2 regions of the Micromonospora sp. DH14 genome follow, and region 1 is predicted to be linked to the other one. Evidence: riboswitches for the same ligand, from Rfam matches in the RefSeq annotation. Region 1 holds a riboswitch; the other holds the start of a gene.
The links. Region 1 has a riboswitch for cobalamin ahead of QCZ28_RS17605 (acyl-CoA thioesterase). Riboswitches for the same ligand answer to the same signal wherever they lie in the genome.
Positions count from the first base shown of each region.

Region 1 (8,402 bases):
CCCGCCAACGCGTCCGCACCGTCGAGCGCGATCCGGCGGGCGAGAGCGTCCGCGCAGATGCGGTGCCCCTGGGCCGCGCCGTACCAGAACGTCATCCCCCGGGTCACCGTGGCATCGGCGGTGCGAGGGGCGAGTCGATGCGTCCACTCCCGTGCGGTGGCCTGGTCGGCGGGCAGTCCGGTGACCGCGGTCCGCAGCCACCACCAGCCGGCCCAGAACCCGCCCGTCCAGGACCCTCGGCGCGTCGACACCCATGCCCCGGAGACCGGATCCGCGTACAGCGGGAACCGGTCACCCACCTGCCCGGCGACCATCGGAACCCGCCGCAGCAGCGCCTCCAACGCCGTCTCGTAGCGGTGGTCGTTCACGCGGCGACCGGCTCACGGGCGCTGGCCGAGCGAACCCGCACCGCCAGCGCCGCCGTACCGGCGAACACCGCGCCGACGACCAGCCACGCCACACCCCACCCGCCGACGTCCGCGCACCAGCCGACCGCCGCCGGCCCGACCACGAAGCCGCTGAAGAAGCCCAACGACACCAGCCCCGACGCCTGCCCCAGCGCCTTGCCCCGGCGCAGCACCATCAACATCGACACCGCGTTCGCCGCCGTCGCTGATCCGCCGACCACCACCGCGCCGACCCACACCAGACCCGACCAGAGGTGATCGGCGGCGAACACCAGCACCACCCCCACGACGGCCGCCGCCGCCAGCCAGGCCAACGCCACCACCACATCCGGCGTACGGTCCGCCCACCGGCCCCACCACACCCGCGCGAGCAGGCCCGTCACCCCGAACGTGGCGAGGAGTAACCCGGCCGCACCGGTGCCCAGGTCCAGCCGCTGTGTCGCGTACAGCGGGAGGTAGGTGTTGACCGCCGCCAGCCCGGTGCCCAGCAGCAGCGAGAACGCCACCAGCCAGGCGAGCCAACCCGACGGCCTTGACAGCCGCCACCACCGCCCGATCGCCGCCTGCCGCCCGGACGCCGGAGCCCACCACCACACCGCGACCACCACCGCCAGCGGCACCACAGTCGACACCCGCAGCGCCACCCGCCACCCGGCCATCGCCGCCACCGCCGGCAGGACGAGACCGCAGGCGAACGCCGCCGCCTGCACCCCGGCCTGCTTCACCCCGATCGCCGTACCCCGGCGCTCCGCCGGAACCGCCTGAGCCACCAGCACGTTCGTGGCCGGATTGGCCAGGGCCTGACCCACGCCCGCCACCGCCACCGCCGCCAGCAGCCACCCGTAGCTGGGTGCCACCGATGCGCCGAGCAGAGCCACCACCACCGCCCCACACAACGCGACCAGCCCTCGTCTGGCTCCCCACAGGTCGATCAGGTGACCGGCCAGGAGCGACACTCCCGCCGCGACGGCAAATGACACCGTCACCAGCCCACCCACCGCTGCCCGGGACAGGCCCAGATCGGCCACCAGGAACGGCGCCAACGCCGACGTGGCGTACAGGACCGTCATAGACGTGGCCATCGCCGCCGTCGCCACTCCCGTCGGGGCCCACCAGCGACCAGTCGTCATCAACGCACCCCGTCCCGATCGCGCCATGCCCGTCGAGAGTGAGTCGGCCGACGGCGGGAACCAGTTCCCGGCTTTAGGGGTCAGATTCGCAAACGTCCGTTCAGGGCACGTTGATCGTGTACTCGGCGGTGTGCACCTTGCCGGCAGTCTGGAAGTCGAAGAAGGCCCGGTACCGGCCCGAACTCGGTGCGGTCAGCCAGAACTTGACAGTCCCGTCAACCAACTCCGGCTCGGGGTGGACGTGTACGTACCCGAGGTCGCCCTCGCGTACGACGACCAGGTGCCCGTACGCGCCCAGGTACCGCTCCAGCTGCGCCGGTACGGTCGTGTCGGCGCTGACCTGGAACTGCATCGGCGCCGTCACCCCCACCGTCGGGGTGCCGTTCATCGCCACCGTGTACGGACCGGCCGTCGCCTCGGCCTGCGCGGGCGGCAACGCAACGGGGGTGTGTGCGCCAGGTACGGTGTGGTCGACGCCCAGCACGAGCGGGATCTGCGCGCCGCTCGGCGCGGTGACGGAGAAGTCCGCGTAGAGGCGGTAGCCGCCGGGCCGGGCCAGCGTCAGGGGAACGCTCCAAGTGCCGTCGGGCGCCATCGTCGGGTGCAGGTGCTGGTAGCCGGATAGGTCGCGACCCACCACGATCATGTGCAACGGCTTGTCGTGAACGACCGCGAAGCGGGTCGCCGCCTGCCGGTCGGTCCCCACGATCCGGAACCGGTAGTCGGCGCGTACGCCGGGCGGTTGGGACCGCTCCAGTGGTTGCAGGGTGTACCCGTTGGCGCTGACCGTCGTCCCGGTGGCCAGTGTCTCGCCGGTTGAGCCGTCACCCGGATGGGTGTGGGGTCCGATCCCCGGCGCGTGTTGGTGCCCATCACCGGCGGACACTGCCTGCCCCGAGGCCGGCGACCCGCCCGCTGGCTGGCGTGCGCTGGTAGCCGCTGGGCTCTGGCCGGCGGTGCCCATGCGGGCCAGCCCAAATCCGGCCAGCAGGGCCAGCACCAGCCCACCGACGAGCAGCGCCAGGTGGCTGTTGCTCAGCCGCGATCCCGGTGCCATGGCGGCGACGTCCACATCAGACGGTGATGCGGGGGTGACGAGCCCGGACGGCGACTCACCGTCGGTTCTGGCGAGGGGATCTGCCTCGCGATCGGTCGGAACCGGATCGACCGCGACACCCGTTCGGGCCACGACAGCCGTGTTGCCCTTGCGCGCCGCAGGTACGGTGCTGGGTCGCCGCTTGCGGTCGGTGGCGGGCCCATTGGCGCCTGTGGTGCCGGCGGCCTTGCCGACGACGGCCTTGTGTCCGGAGCGGGCGCCGGTCTTGCCGACGACGGTCTTGTGTCCGGAACGACCACCGGGGCTGCCTCGGCCGGCGGACGCGGGCGAGGTGCGGCTCCGGCCGGTGGGCCTTGCCCTGGGCGCGGAGCGGCGACGCCAAGCGATCAATCCGGCAGCCGCTGCCGCGACCGCCGCCGCCATGCCGGCCCAGGCCATCGCTCCGGGGCCGTCGTCGTCACTCGACTCGACCGGAGCAGCCGCCGCCGGTGCGGTCACCGACTCGGCCGCTGTGGTCGGCACCGCAGACGCTTGCCCAGGCGCTTTGTGCTGGTCGATGGCGGCCAGCAGCGCCGGGTCCGGCTGGTTCGTCGGCGGGTTCCACCCCTGCGGCGCCGCCGTCGCCCGACCGTCGTAGCGGAACGTCATGGTGCCTCGCACGGTGTCGCCGTCCGAGGCGACCGACAGGTAGCTCACCGAGTACTGACCCTTGGCGGGCAGATGCGCGACGGCTATCACCGCCGGGAATCCTGTCGTGTATTCGCGGGGCTCGAACTGCCCGTTGACCAGGAAGTACTCCCGCACCGGTTTGTCCAGCGGCTTCGGCTCCCCGTACGTCCAGCCGTTGTCGACCCGGCTGCCACCCGGGGCGGTGATGGTGAAGTACGCGTTGGCGGCGACCTTCTCGGTGAAGAACAGCTGCACCGACGTCAACGGCCCACTCACCGTGGCGCCGGCCACCGGTGTGGACATGGCGAGAGTCCCGTGAGCTGCGGCCGGCGGAGCGGACGCGAGCAGTGTGACCGCCGTGGCGAGAGCGAGCGCGAGCAGGCCCGAGACCAGCCGTCGAGGAGCCTGAGGGAGACGACGCATCTGAATATCCTCACCGTGGCGAGGCTTTTCGCAAGGGGTCGCGATCTTTTTCCTCAAATAGCAAAAGTTGGATACGGTCCGGTTCCAGCTCTGTGTCGCACTTGTGAAAGGCTGTGCCGCCGCCCTGCCGGGCTGGCCGGGCGGCTCCGCTGACCGGTTATGCTCGCGGGCGGCGCTGGTTCGCCCGGTCATCAGCTGGCCGGGCGTCGTAAGAGGGAACCCGGTGAAAATCCGGGGCTGCCCCGCAGCGGTGAGCGGGAACGACCGCCGTCATGAGCACTGGGCCAGTGGCCTGGGAAGCGACGGCCAGTAGGAGACCGGCCAAGAGCCGGTCGGGCCCGCGAGTCCGAAGACCTGCCGGCGCTGCGTACACGACCGTGTGCGCTGCCGTCGGCCTCGCGGGTGGGCTGAGCGGGTGACGCGCCGGGTGCTGTGCGCCGGTGTGTCCTCGTCAGCGTGTGCCCGTGTTCCGGCGGTGTGGTTTCCCGAGGGACGGACTACCGCTGTGCACGACATCATCACGATCGCCGGTCGACCACCGTCGGCGTCGCACCTGACCCTGTCGCAGATCATGGACCAGCATCACACCAACCTGATGGGTACGGTCCACGGCGGCCGGATCCTCAACCTCATCGACTCGGTCGCCGGGGTGGTCGCCGCCCGGCACTCCGACGGGCCGGCGGTGACCGCCGCGATCGACGAGACCGCGTTCCTGCGCGCGGTGCGGGTCGGCGACGTCGTGCACGTCGACGCCCGGATCACCTGGGCCGGTCGCAGCTCGATGGAGGTGGCGGTCAAGGTGACCGCCGACCGATGGGACCGGGCGGTGCCGCCCACCGACGTGGCCACCGCCCACCTGGTCATGGTCGCCATCGACGACGACGGCCAGCCCCGTGCGGTGCCGCCGCTGCTACCCGAGACCGACGGGGACCGGCGGCGGTACCGCGAGGCGGAGATCCGCCGCGAGCACCGGTTGGCGCTGCGCCGGGCGCTGCTCGACGGCGCCGAGGAGGGCTGAGACATGTTCGGTCTCACCGTCGCGGCGCTGGCCGGCTACCTGGCCGCGATCGTCGTCCTCATGGTCACGCCCGGCCCGGACATGATGTTCGTGCTGGCCAATGCCGCCCGTTACGGCACCCGCGCGGGGGTGGTGGCCGCGCTGGGCGTGGCCACCGGGGAGGCGGTGCACATCGCGGCGGTCGTCTGCGGACTCGCCACGCTGATCTCCGCCTCGCCGGTGCTGTTCGCCGTGATCCGTTGGGTCGGTGCGGCGTACCTGATCATCCTCGGGGTGCGGGCCCTACGCGGCGCCGGCGTCGCGCCCAACGGCGAACCGGAGCAGGGCGCTAACTCCGGGCGGGCCTTCCTGCGTGGGTTGGTGACCAATCTCCTCAATCCTAAGATGATCCTGTTCAGCGTGGCGTTCCTGCCCCAGTTCGTCGACCCGGACCAGGGCAACGCCACCGCTCAACTGGTGCTTCTCGGTGCGGTCTTCGTCACGGTGCAACTCGCCGTTGACATCGCCCTGGGCGCTGGTGCCGGGCGTCTCGGCAGTCGCATGGTCGACGGTCGCTGGTCGCGGCGCATCAACCGGATGTGCGCGGCCGCGTTCGTCGCGCTCGGGGTACGCCTTGCGCTCGGGTCGTAGCGACGGTCGGTGACCGCCGCCGTGGTCCCGCTGTCGCAGTGGACGTGGCGTGGTCATGCCTGATAGGCAGGCGGGTGTGCGCATCGTTTCCCTGCTGCCGGCGGCCACGGACATCGTGGCCATGCTTGGCCTGACCGAGCATCTGGTCGGGCGTACGCACGAGTGTGACTGGCCACCGGGGGCCTTGGCCGACATCCGGGCGGTGACCGCGACCTCCCTGCCCGAGGCCTTGACGAGTCGGGAGATCTCGGCGGCGATCGCTGGTGACGCGCACCGAGGATCGTCGTTGTACCAGCTCGACGTCGCCATGCTGGAGGGGTTGAAGCCGGATCTGATCCTGACCCAGGATCTGTGTGATGTGTCTGCGGTCTCCTATGCGCGGGTCAACGACGCGGTCCGGCTGATCGATTTCGATACCAGGGTGGTGTCCCTGGAGGCGAGGACGATCAGCGGGATCCTGGACACGGTCGACGCCGTGGCCGCCCTGACCGACACCGGGGGCAGGGCGGCGCAGATCCGGGCGGACGCCGAGCGTCGACTCGCCGCGTTGCCTGGCCCGTCGTCCGACGCGCCGACGGTGCTGTTCGTCGAGTGGCTCGACCCTCTGATGCCGGGCGGGCACTGGGTGCCCGAGCAGATTGCCTTCGCGGGCGGCCGGTCGTTGCTGCTCGGTCCGGGGGCGCACAGCACCCCGCACCTGTGGTCGGTGGTCGCCGACCTGGCCCCGGACGTGGTGGTGTTCGGGCCGTGTGGCTTTACGCCCGAACGGACCATCGGCGAGCTGTCCGTGGCGGCCGGGCAACCCGGTTGGGCCGACCTGCCCGCGGTTCGTCAGGGGCAGGTGTGGGTGGTCGACGGACCCGACTACTTCAACCGCCCTGGTCCCAGGGTCGTCGACGGCGCGGAGATCCTCGCCGCCATCCTTGCAGGCCGCCCGGATTCCCGCGCTCGGCGGGTTTCCGTCGACGCAGGTTGACGCTGCTGTGCACTCGACGCGGGAATCGGATGCGCGTTGTCGCACACCGCGGTGGGGCGGCGTGCCGCCGCCCCACCGTGCGCTCAGGTGAGCGTGCTGCGGATTTCGGCGGCGGCGGCGACGAGGCGGGTCAGGGCCTGTTCGACCTCCGGGTAGCCGCGGGTCTTGAGGCCGCAGTCGGGGTTGACCCAGAGTCGGTCGGCGGGCACCGCCGCGACGGCGCGGCGTAGCGCGTCGGTGACCTCTGCCTGTTCCGGTACGCGGGGGGAGTGGATGTCGTACACGCCGGGGCCAACTCCGCGCTGGTAGCCGGTGGTGCGCAGGTCGTCGAGGATCTCCATCTTCGACCGCGACGCCTCGATGCTGGTGACGTCGGCGTCGAGGGCGTCGATCGCGGGCAGTACCTCGCCGAACTCGGAGTAGCACAGGTGGGTGTGGATCTGGGTGGCGTCGGCGACCCCACTGGTGGCGAGCCGGAACGCCCGGACAGCCCAGTCCAGGTAGAGACGCTGCTCGGCTCGGCGCAGTGGCAGTGTCTCCCGCAGCGCGGGTTCGTCGACCTGGATGACGCGGATGCCGGCGCCTTCCAGGTCGCGGGCCTCGTCGCGCAGGGCGAGAGCGACCTGGTTGGCGGTGTCGGCGAGGGGTTGGTCGGTGCGGACGAACGACCAGGCCAGGATCGTCACCGGTCCGGTGAGCATGCCCTTCACCGGCCGGTTCGTCAGCGACTGCGCGTAGGTGGACCAGTCGACAGTCATCGGGCCGGTCCGGGTGACGTCGCCGTAGATGATCGGGGGGCGTACGCACCGGGAGCCGTACGACTGCACCCAGCCGTTGACCGTGGCGGCGAACCCGTCGAGCTGCTCGCCGAAGTACTGCACCATGTCGTTGCGTTCCGGTTCGCCGTGCACCAGCACGTCCAGCCCGAGTCGTTCCTGCACGGCGATGACGTGGGCGACTTCGGCGCGTATCCGCTCGGCGTAGCCGGTGTCGTCGAGCCGACCGGCCCGGTGCTCCGCGCGAGCCTGCCGCAGCTCCGGGGTTTGCGGGAAGGACCCGATGGTGGTGGTGGGCAGCGGTGGGAGACCCAGTCGGGCCTGCTGGGTGGCGGCCCGTTGGGCGTACGGGCCCCGTCGTACGTGTTCGGGTCGCAGCGCGTCCAGGCGGGCTCGGACTCCGTCGTTGCGCCAGGCCGCCGGTGCCGCCGGTGGGGGAGGGGGTAGCACGCCGACGCCGTCGCGCAGGGCGCGTCCGAGAGCGACGACCTCGTCGACTTTCTGTCGGGCGAAGGCGAGCCGCACACGCAGTTCCTGGTCCAGGTCGGGTTCGGCGGCCAGGTCCACAGGTACGTGCAGCAGGGAGCACGAGGTTGACACCGCGACGTGGTCGGCCAGGCCGGTCAGCGCGGCGCCGGTCGCGGCGGCGGAGCGCAGGTCGGTGCGCCAGATGTTGCGTCCGTCGATCAGGCCCGCGACGATCGTCTTCCCGCGTAGTGGGCCGGCGGCGGCGAGGCGGTTCAGGTTGCCCGGCCCGGCGACCAGATCGATGCCGACCGCCTCGACCGGCGTGCTTAACAGCGCCGGCAACGCGTCGCCGAGGTCACCGAAGTACGACGCAACAAACAACCGCGGCCGGTGCTTCAGGACACCGAGCCGGCGGTACACGACGCGCAGCGCAGCGATCTCCTGCGGAGTGCGGTCGGCGGCGTACGCGGGTTCGTCGAGCTGAACCCATTCGACGCCGGCACCGGCCAGGGCGCCGAGGATGTCCTCGTAGACAGCGACGAGGTCATCGAGCCGGTCGAAGGGCCGGAAGCCCTCGGGCGCGTCCTCGGTGGCCTTGGACAGCAGGAGGTAGGTCGCCGGACCGACCAGCACCGGCCTGGTGGTGACGCCGAGCGCCTTCGCCTCGCCGTGATCCCGCACCGCCTTGTCCGCCCGAGCGGTGAACGGTGTGCCGGGGCCGACCTCCGGCACCAGGTAGTGGTAGTTGGTGTCGAACCACTTCGTCAGCTCCAGCGCCGGCTCCCGCTCCGTGCCACGAGCCATGGCAAAGTAGGTGTCCAGGTCGCCGAGGCCGAGGCGGCGGAACC
Region 1 covers NZ_JARVKT010000012.1:66,879-75,280, forward strand. Annotated here, with positions in the region: gene QCZ28_RS17590 (hypothetical protein) at 1-368, opposite strand, end outside; gene QCZ28_RS17595 (MFS transporter) at 365-1,537, opposite strand; gene QCZ28_RS17600 (copper resistance protein CopC) at 1,638-3,686, opposite strand; cobalamin riboswitch at 3,866-4,063, shown strand; gene QCZ28_RS17605 (acyl-CoA thioesterase) at 4,192-4,704, shown strand; gene QCZ28_RS17610 (LysE family translocator) at 4,708-5,334, shown strand; gene QCZ28_RS17615 (ABC transporter substrate-binding protein) at 5,411-6,310, shown strand; gene metE (5-methyltetrahydropteroyltriglutamate--homocysteine S-methyltransferase) at 6,394-8,402, opposite strand, start outside.

Region 2 (8,402 bases), on a different contig from region 1:
CGTCCGGCTGGGTTTCCGGCCCGACGAGGCGGCGGCGCTCTCCGCCCTGCACACCCGCAACTTCATGTAGGCGCGCAGTACGGTGGAGCGACGATGACCAGCGAATCCGGCGCGGTCCGCGAGGCGCTACTGCGGCTGCGCGCGCAGACCGAGGCTCAGGCCACCGCCCTGGAGGGCGACCTGCGGGGCCTCTTCGAGGCGTCCCGGTCGTCCAACGCCGACGACGAACACGACCCCGAGGGCAGCACTATCGCCTTCGAACGCGCGCAGCTCATCGCCGTCCTGGACGCCACCCGCCGACGCCTGACGGAGTTGGACGTCGCGCTGCGGCGGGTGGACGACGGCAGCTACGGCGTGTGCGAACGGTGTCTGCGTCCCATTCCCGCCGAACGTCTCGTCGCCCGCCCATCAGCGCGTACCTGTGTGGCGTGCGCCGATCGACGGTAGCCGCACCGCCGTCACCGGCCGCCGGCGTAGCGGGCACGGTCGCCGAGCTCCTCCTCGATGCGGATGAGCTGGTTGTACTTGGCAGTGCGGTCCGAGCGCGACAGGGAACCCGTCTTGATCTGCCCGCAGCCGACGCCGACGGCCAGGTCGGCGATGGTGGTGTCCTCGGTCTCGCCGGAGCGGTGCGACATCACCACCCGGTACCCGGCCTTGTGGGCGGCGTCCACCGTCGCCAGGGTCTCGGTGAGCGTGCCGATCTGGTTGACCTTGACCAGGATCGCGTTGGCGTAACCGCCGTCGATCCCGTCACGCAGCCGGTCGACGTCGGTGCAGAACACGTCGTCGCCGACCAACTGCACGCGCTCCCCCGCCGCCGCCGTCAGCCGCTGCCAGCCGGCGATGTCGTCCTCGGCCATCGGGTCCTCGATCGAGCTGATCGGGTAGCGGGAGAGCAGGTCCAGCAGGTAGTCGATGTGCTCGTCGACGGTGCGCTGACGTCCCTCGCCGACGTAGTCGTAGACGCCGTCGCGGAAGAACTCCGAACTGGCCGGGTCGAGGCAGATCAGCACGTCGGAACCGGGCTGGTAACCGGTGTCCTCGATGGCGCGCAGCACGAACCGCAGTGCCTCGTCGGCGTCCGTGACGTTCGGGGCGAAGCCACCCTCGTCACCGACGTTGGTGTTGTGCCCGGCCGCGGCCAGGGACGCCCTGAGGGTGTGGAAGACCTCCGAGCCCATCCGGACCGCCTCGGCGAAGGTCCGCGCGCCGACCGGGGCGATCATGAACTCCTGGAAGTCGAGCGGATTGTCGGCGTGCGCGCCACCGTTGATGATGTTCATCATCGGCACCGGCAGCAGGCGGGCGCCGACGCCACCGACGTAGCGGTAGAGCGGCTGCCGGTGGGCCGACGCCGCCGCCTTCGCGGTCGCCAGGGACACCGCCAGGATCGCGTTGGCGCCCAGTCGGCCCTTGTCCTTGGAACCGTCGAGGTCGATCATCGTCTCGTCGATCAGGGCCTGGTCCTCCGCGTCGAGCCCGCGCACCGCGTCGGCGATCTCCCCGTTCACCGCGGCGACGGCCGCGCTGACCCCCTTGCCGTGAAAACGCGTCAGGTCCCCGTCGCGCCGCTCGACCGCCTCGTTGGCCCCCGTCGACGCGCCGGACGGCACGGCGGCCCGTCCGGTCGACCCGTCGGCGAGGACCACGTCGGCCTCCACCGTCGGGTTGCCCCTGCTGTCGAGGATCTGCCGACCCCGCACCCGACTGATTGCCGTCATCGCACACTCCCTGCTCAAGCTGCTGTTTCACCGCCAGACTGGCAGGAAACGGCGGCCCTGACACCGCGACGATGGACACGTTGACCCGTACCCCGGGGTGCGGGTTTAGGGTCGCGGGATGCGGGTGGGTGAGTTGGCACGACGGACCGGAACCACGGTCCGGGCACTGCGGTACTACGAGTCGGCCGGGCTGGTCGTGCCCCGGCGGTTGAGCAACGGCTACCGGGAGTACGACCCGATCGCGGTGCGGCTGGTGGCCCAGATCCGCGAGCTGATGGCGCTCGGCCTGACCGTCGAGGAGACCCGACCGTTCGTCGAGTCGATCGCCGGTGGTGCCGACGACACCGACGTGTGCGCTGCGGCGGTGGCCACGTACCGCAGCACCATCACCAACCTGCAGGAACGGATCGGCAGGTTGACCGCCCAGCGGGACGCGTTGGACGCGCGCCTCGACGCCGCCGCGACCCAGGTCGTACCCGGCAGTCAGGTGGAGGGCGCCGACCCCACCGGGCTGGTCGGCGCCACAGTGCCACCGCTGTCCTTCTACGGCACCGACGGCCGCCCGGTCGACCTCGGCGCGCTCGGCGCCGGGCGCACCGTCATCTTCGTCTACCCGCTGACCGGGCGGCCGGGCGTCGACCTGCCCAATGGGCTGCTGGAGATCCACGGCGCCCGGGGCAGCACCGAGCAGGCCGCCTGGTTCCGCGACCACCACGCGGAGCTGCGCGCCGCCGGCGCCGCCCGGGTGTACGGGCTGTCCGCGCAGTCGACCGGCTACCAGCGTGAACTCGCGCACCGGCTGCGGCTGCCGTACCCGCTGATCCCCGACCCGAGGCTGACCCTGGCCGCCGCGCTGCGTCTGCCGACCCGTACCGCCGGCGACATGACGCTCTACGAGCGGCTGACGTTGATCATCGCCGACGGCGTGGTCGAACACGTCTTCCACCCGATCCAGGACCCGGCGTCGCACCCCCTGCACGTGATGCGGTGGCTCACCAAGCGACGCCAGGCCCCCGGATCGGTCGCCGCCTAGAACTCGTCGTCGAAGGCGACGGTGCCGCTCACCCCGACCTGGTACGCCGACACCCGCCGCTCGAAGAAGTTGGACAGCTCCTGCACGTCCTGCAACTCCATGAAACCGAACGGATTGCTCGACCCGTAGTGCGCCGGGATGCCGAGCTGGGCGAGGCGGCGGTCGGCGACGTGCTGGAGATACTCCCGCATGTCGGCCAGGGTCAGACCGGGCACGCCGTGACCCAGCAGGTCCTCGGCGAACTGCACCTCACACTCGACGGCCTCGGTGAGCATCTGCCGGACCTGGTCGGCGAGGTCGTCGTCGAAGAGGTCCGGCTCCTCGGCGCGGACGGTGTCGACGACGTCGAACGCGAACGCCATGTGCATGGACTCGTCGCGGAACACCCAGTTGGTGCCGGAGGCGAGGCCGTGCAACAGGCCGCGGGAGCGCAGGAAGTAGACGTAGGCGAACGCGCCGTAGAAGAACAACCCCTCGATGCAGGCGGCGAAGCAGATCAGGTTCAGCAGGAACGTCCGCCGGTCGTCGCGGGTCCGCAACTCCCGCAGGTCGCCCAGGGAGTCGATCCAGCGGAAGCAGAACTCGGCCTTGCGCCGGATCGAGGGGATGTTCTCGATCGCCGCGAAGGCCTCGAAGCGTTCGGTCTCGTCGGGCACGTACGTGTCGAGCAGGTTCAGATAGAACTGGACGTGCACCGCCTCCTCGAACAGCTGCCGGGACAGGTAGAGGCGGCCCTCGGGGCTGTTGACGTGCTGGTAGAGGTTGAGCACCAGGTTGTTGGCGACGATCGTGTCGCCGGTGGCGAAGAACGCCACCAGGCGGCTGACCAGGTGCCGTTCGGCCGGCGACAACTTGTCCAGGTCGGCGAGGTCGGCGTGCAGGTCGACCTCCTCGACGGTCCAGGTGTTGCGGATGGCGTCGCGGAACCGGTCGAAGAAGTGCGGGTAGCGCATCGGGCGCAGGGTGAGGTCCATCCCGGGGTCGAGCAGCATGTGCGTGGTCCTCGTATCGGTGGCGGCGTCGGTGGTGGTGGCGTCGGCGGGGCTCACTGGCAGGCCTCGCACGACTCGGGGTTCTCCAGTGAGCAGGCCAGCGCGTCGGCGTCGACGACGACGGGGGCGACGGCGCTGACGGTGGCCTGCTGGATCCGCGTCGCGGGGCGCGAGCGCAGGTAGTACGTGGTCTTCAGGCCGGCCTTCCAGGCGTAGAGGTACATCGAGGAGAGCTTGCCGATGGTCGGCGCGGCCAGGAACAGGTTCAGCGACTGGGACTGGTCGATGAACGGGGCGCGGGCGGCGGCCAGGTCGATCAGCGCCCGCTGCGGCAGCTCCCACGCGGTGCGGAACAGCTCCCGTACGCCGGCCGGCAGCTCGGCGATGTCCTGCACCGACCCCTCGGCCCGCTTGATCGCCGAACGGATCCGCTCGGTCCACAGACCGCGTGCCTTCAACTCCCGAACCAGAGCGGTGTTGACCTGGAGGAACTCCCCCGACAGGGTCTCGCGCTTGAACAGGTTGGACACCTGCGGCTCGATGCACTCGTAGCACCCGGCGATCGAGGCGATGGTGGCGGTCGGCGCGACCGCCACCAGCAGCGAGTTGCGCAGCCCGTACGCCTCGACCCGCTCGCGCAGGGCGTCCCAGCGGGCCGTCTGGGTACCCTCGACACCCCACAGGTCGGGCTGGAGCTGGCCCCGCGCGGCCCGGGTCTGCGGGTACGCCGGGTGCGCGCCGAAGTCGCGGGCCAGGTCGGCGGAGGTCTCCAGCGCGGTCAGGTACAGCTCCTCGCTGATCCGGGTGGACAGTTCCCGGGCGGCCGGCGAGTCGAACGGCAGCCGCAGGGTGAAGAAGACGTCCTGCAGGCCCATCAGCCCGAGCCCGACCGGCCGCCAGCGGGGGTTGCTCGCCGCCGCCTGCGCGGTCGGGTAGTAGTTGATGTCGATGACCCGGTCGAGGAAGGTCACCGCGGTCCGCACCGTGGCGCGCAGCCGCTCCCAGTCGATGCCGCCGTCGGCGAGGTGGGCGGCGAGGTTCACCGAGCCCAGGTTGCACACGGCGGTCTCGGCGTCGCTGGACACCTCGACGATCTCGGTGCAGAGGTTGGACAGGTGCACCACGTTGCCCGGCTCGGCGGTCTGGTTGCACAGCCGGTTCGACGCGTCCTTGAAGGTCATCCAGCCGTTGCCGGTCTGGGCCAGGGTGCGCATCATCGTGCCGTACAGCTCCCGCGCCGGGACCTGCCGCACGTACCGGCCCTGCGCCTCGGCCTCCCGGTACGCGGCGTCGAACCGCTCCCCCCACAGGTCGGGCAGATCGGGCACCTCGTGCGGGTCGAACAGCGACCACATCTCGTCGGCCTCGACCCGGCGCATGAACTCGTCCGGGATCCAGTTGGCCAGGTTCAGGTTGTGGGTGCGCCGGGCGTCCTCGCCGGTGTTGTCCCGCAGGTGCAGGAACTCCTCGATGTCCGGGTGCCACGGCTCCAGGTAGACGCAGGCGGCGCCCTTGCGCCGGCCACCCTGGTTGACCGCCGCCACGCTCGCGTCCAGGGTGCGCAGCCACGGCACGATCCCGTTGGACTGCCCGTTGGTGCCCCGGATCAGCGCGCCGCGGGAGCGGACCCGGGAGTACGCGATGCCGATGCCACCGGCGAACTTGGACAGGTTGGCGACCTGGGCGTACCGGGCGTAGATCGAGTCCAACTCGTCGAGCGGGGAGTCGACCAGGTAGCAGGAGGACATCTGGGTGTGCCGGGTCCCGGAGTTGAACAAGGTCGGTGAGCTGGGCAGGTAGGCCAGGCTGGACATCAGTCGGTAGAAGCCGACCGCCTCGTCCGCCGTCCGGGACAGGCCGCAGGCCACCCGCAGCAGCCAGTACTGCGGGGTCTCCAGCACCAGTCGGTTGGTGGGGTGGCGCAGCAGGTAGCGGTCGTACACGGTGCGCAGGCCGAAGTACTCGAACCGGCGGTCGCCGTCCGGGTCGACGGCGGCATCGAGGGTCGTGGCGTGTGCGGCGACGAACGCGGCGGTGTCGTCGCCGATCAGACCCTCGGCGTGGCCGACCCGGATCGCCGCGCTGAACGAGGTGATGCCCTGCCGGCGTACCTCCTTGTCGACGTAGCCGGCCAGCAGCCGCGCGGCGAGGCGGGAGTACTGCGGCTCCTCGCCGATCATCTCGGCCGCGGTCTGGATGGAGAGCCGGTCCAGTTCGGCGGTGGTGGCGCCGTCGTAGAGGCCGCTGATGGTGCGGGTGGCCACCCGCATCGGGTCGACGTCGGTCAGGTCGTCGGCCCACCGCTCGACCGCCCGGACGATCTTGTTCACGTCCACGGGCTCGGTAGCGCCGTCGCGCTTGCGGACCCGCATCGGCGTCCGCCGCGCGGGCGTGTCGGCGGCGGCCGGGACTACCTGGGTGACTGTCACCACTCGCTCCTCGGAGTTCGAGACCTGGTGGCCCGGACGCGAGGAGACAGACACCGACGGACGCCACGCCGGCGCGGCGTGGGATCAGGTGGCGTCAGCCGTCCCACGCGGCCTCGGACCGCCGCGCACCCGGGTGCGGGTACGCGGCGCGCTGGCAGGTCTTCGGACTCGCGGGCACGACCGGGCTCGCCGGTCTCCTAGTGGCCGTCGCTTCCCAGGCCGATGGGTGGCCCAGTGCTGATGACGGCGGTCGTTCCCACTCACCGCTGCGGGACAGTCCCGGATTTCCACCGGGTTCCCTGTTGCCTCGACCGCGCCGGATGAGCGGCCGAACCAGCTGCGCTCGACACCATATATAGGGACGCAGCCGTTGTCACACCCCACATGTCGGTTTCGGGCGTGTCGGCGGCCAGCGCGGTGACCACCGTCACCACCCGGGCCGCGCACGCCGCCCCGGAGGACGCCGGCACCGGGGGCACGATTCTCCGCGCCGGTGTTGACAATGGTCAGTGGACCGACACCCGACACAAACATCATATGTCTGGGTGTCCGTAGTGATCGACAACGTTGACGCGCTCAACGAGCCGTCCGTATACTCCTAGTTATCATCTGATCTTTAGCCTAGCCGGGCGAGGAGCGCATGCCGCAGATCACTGCCGTCACCGTCGAGGACGTCCGCTTCCCCACCTCCCTGACCGCTGACGGGTCAGACGCCATGAACAAGGACGGCGACTACTCGGCGGCCTACGTCGTGCTGCACACCGACGGCGTCGACGGCGCGGGCGCGCCGCTCGCGGGGCACGGGCTGACCTTCACCATCGGCCGTGGCAACGACATCGTCGCGGCGGCGGCGGTCCACCAGGCACAGCGCCTCGTGGGCCTGGACGTGGCGACGATGGCGGCGGACATGGGCGCCGTCTACCGCCTCCTGACCTCCGACTCGCAGCTGCGCTGGCTCGGCCCCGAGAAGGGCGTCGTCCACCTGTCGCTGGCGGCCGTGCTGAACGCGTCGTGGGACCTGGCCGCCCGGGTCGCCGACAAGCCACTGTGGCGGCTGCTCGTCGACATGTCCCCCGAGCAACTCGTCGACATCGCGGACCTGCGCTACCTCTCCGACGCTTTGACCCGGGACGAGGCGTTGGCCATCCTGCGCGCCAAGGAAGGCACGAAGGCCGCCCGCCTCGCCGAGCTCGACCGGACCGGCTACCCCGCCTACACCACCTCGGCGGGCTGGCTCGGCTACGGCGACGACAAGCTGCGCCGGCTGTGCCAGGAGGCGGTGGACAGCGGCTACGGCTACGTCAAGCTCAAGGTCGGCGCCAACCTCGACGACGACATCCGCCGCTGCGCGATCGCCCGGGAGATCCTCGGCCCGGACCGCAACCTGATGATCGACGCCAACCAGGTGTGGGATGTCGGCCAGGCCATCGAGTGGGTCACCGCCCTCGCCCGGTTCAAGCCGCTCTGGATCGAGGAGCCGACCAGCCCCGACGACATCCTCGGCCACGCCGCCGTCCGCCGTGCCGTCGCTCCGATCGGCGTGGCCACCGGCGAGCACTGCCACAACCGGGTGATGTTCAAGCAGCTGTTCCAGGCCGAGGCCATCGACTTCTGCCAGCTCGACACCGGCAGGTTGGCCAGCATCAACGAGATCGTCGCCGTGCTGCTGCTCGCCGCGAAGTTCGACATCCCGGTGTGCCCCCACGCCGGCGGGGTCGGGCTGTGCGAGATGGTCCAACACGTCTCGGTGCTCGACTACGTGGCGATCTCGGGGGATCTCACCAACCGGGTCACCGAGTTCGTCGACCACCTGCACGAACACTTCACCGACCCGTGCATCATCCGCGACACCGGCTCGGGAAGCGGTTACGTCCTGCCCAGCCAGCCCGGCTACTCCACCCGGATGCGTCCCGAGTCGGTCACGCTCTACCGGTTTCCCGACGGCCACTACTGGGCCGCGGCAGACCCGACTACCGTGTCATCTCCGGAGGCGTACGTGATCGCGGGTGGACAGGCCACCCCCGTCGGCCGCTAGGGGAAGCATGTCTCGCACAGACGAAGTGGTCAACGGCATCAAACGGATGATCCTCGAAGGGCAGTTCAGGCCCGGTGACCGGCTGCCCGTCGAGAAGGACCTCGCCGAGTCGCTCGGCGTCTCACGGGGCTCGCTGCGCGAGGGGATGTCCGCGCTGTCGATCCTCGGCATCGTCAACATCCGCCAGGG
Region 2 covers NZ_JARVKT010000013.1:149,792-158,193, reverse strand. Annotated here, with positions in the region: gene QCZ28_RS18985 (ferritin-like domain-containing protein) at 1-70, shown strand, start outside; gene QCZ28_RS18980 (TraR/DksA C4-type zinc finger protein) at 94-447, shown strand; gene eno (phosphopyruvate hydratase) at 459-1,724, opposite strand; gene QCZ28_RS18970 (MerR family transcriptional regulator) at 1,843-2,757, shown strand; gene QCZ28_RS18965 (ribonucleotide-diphosphate reductase subunit beta) at 2,754-3,749, opposite strand; gene QCZ28_RS18960 (ribonucleoside-diphosphate reductase subunit alpha) at 3,803-6,121, opposite strand; cobalamin riboswitch at 6,314-6,531, opposite strand; gene QCZ28_RS18955 (enolase C-terminal domain-like protein) at 6,819-8,213, shown strand; gene QCZ28_RS18950 (FadR/GntR family transcriptional regulator) at 8,221-8,402, shown strand, end outside.
Region 2: linked by a shared signal. The riboswitch ahead of QCZ28_RS18960 (ribonucleoside-diphosphate reductase subunit alpha) and the one ahead of QCZ28_RS17605 (acyl-CoA thioesterase) in region 1 are both predicted to bind cobalamin.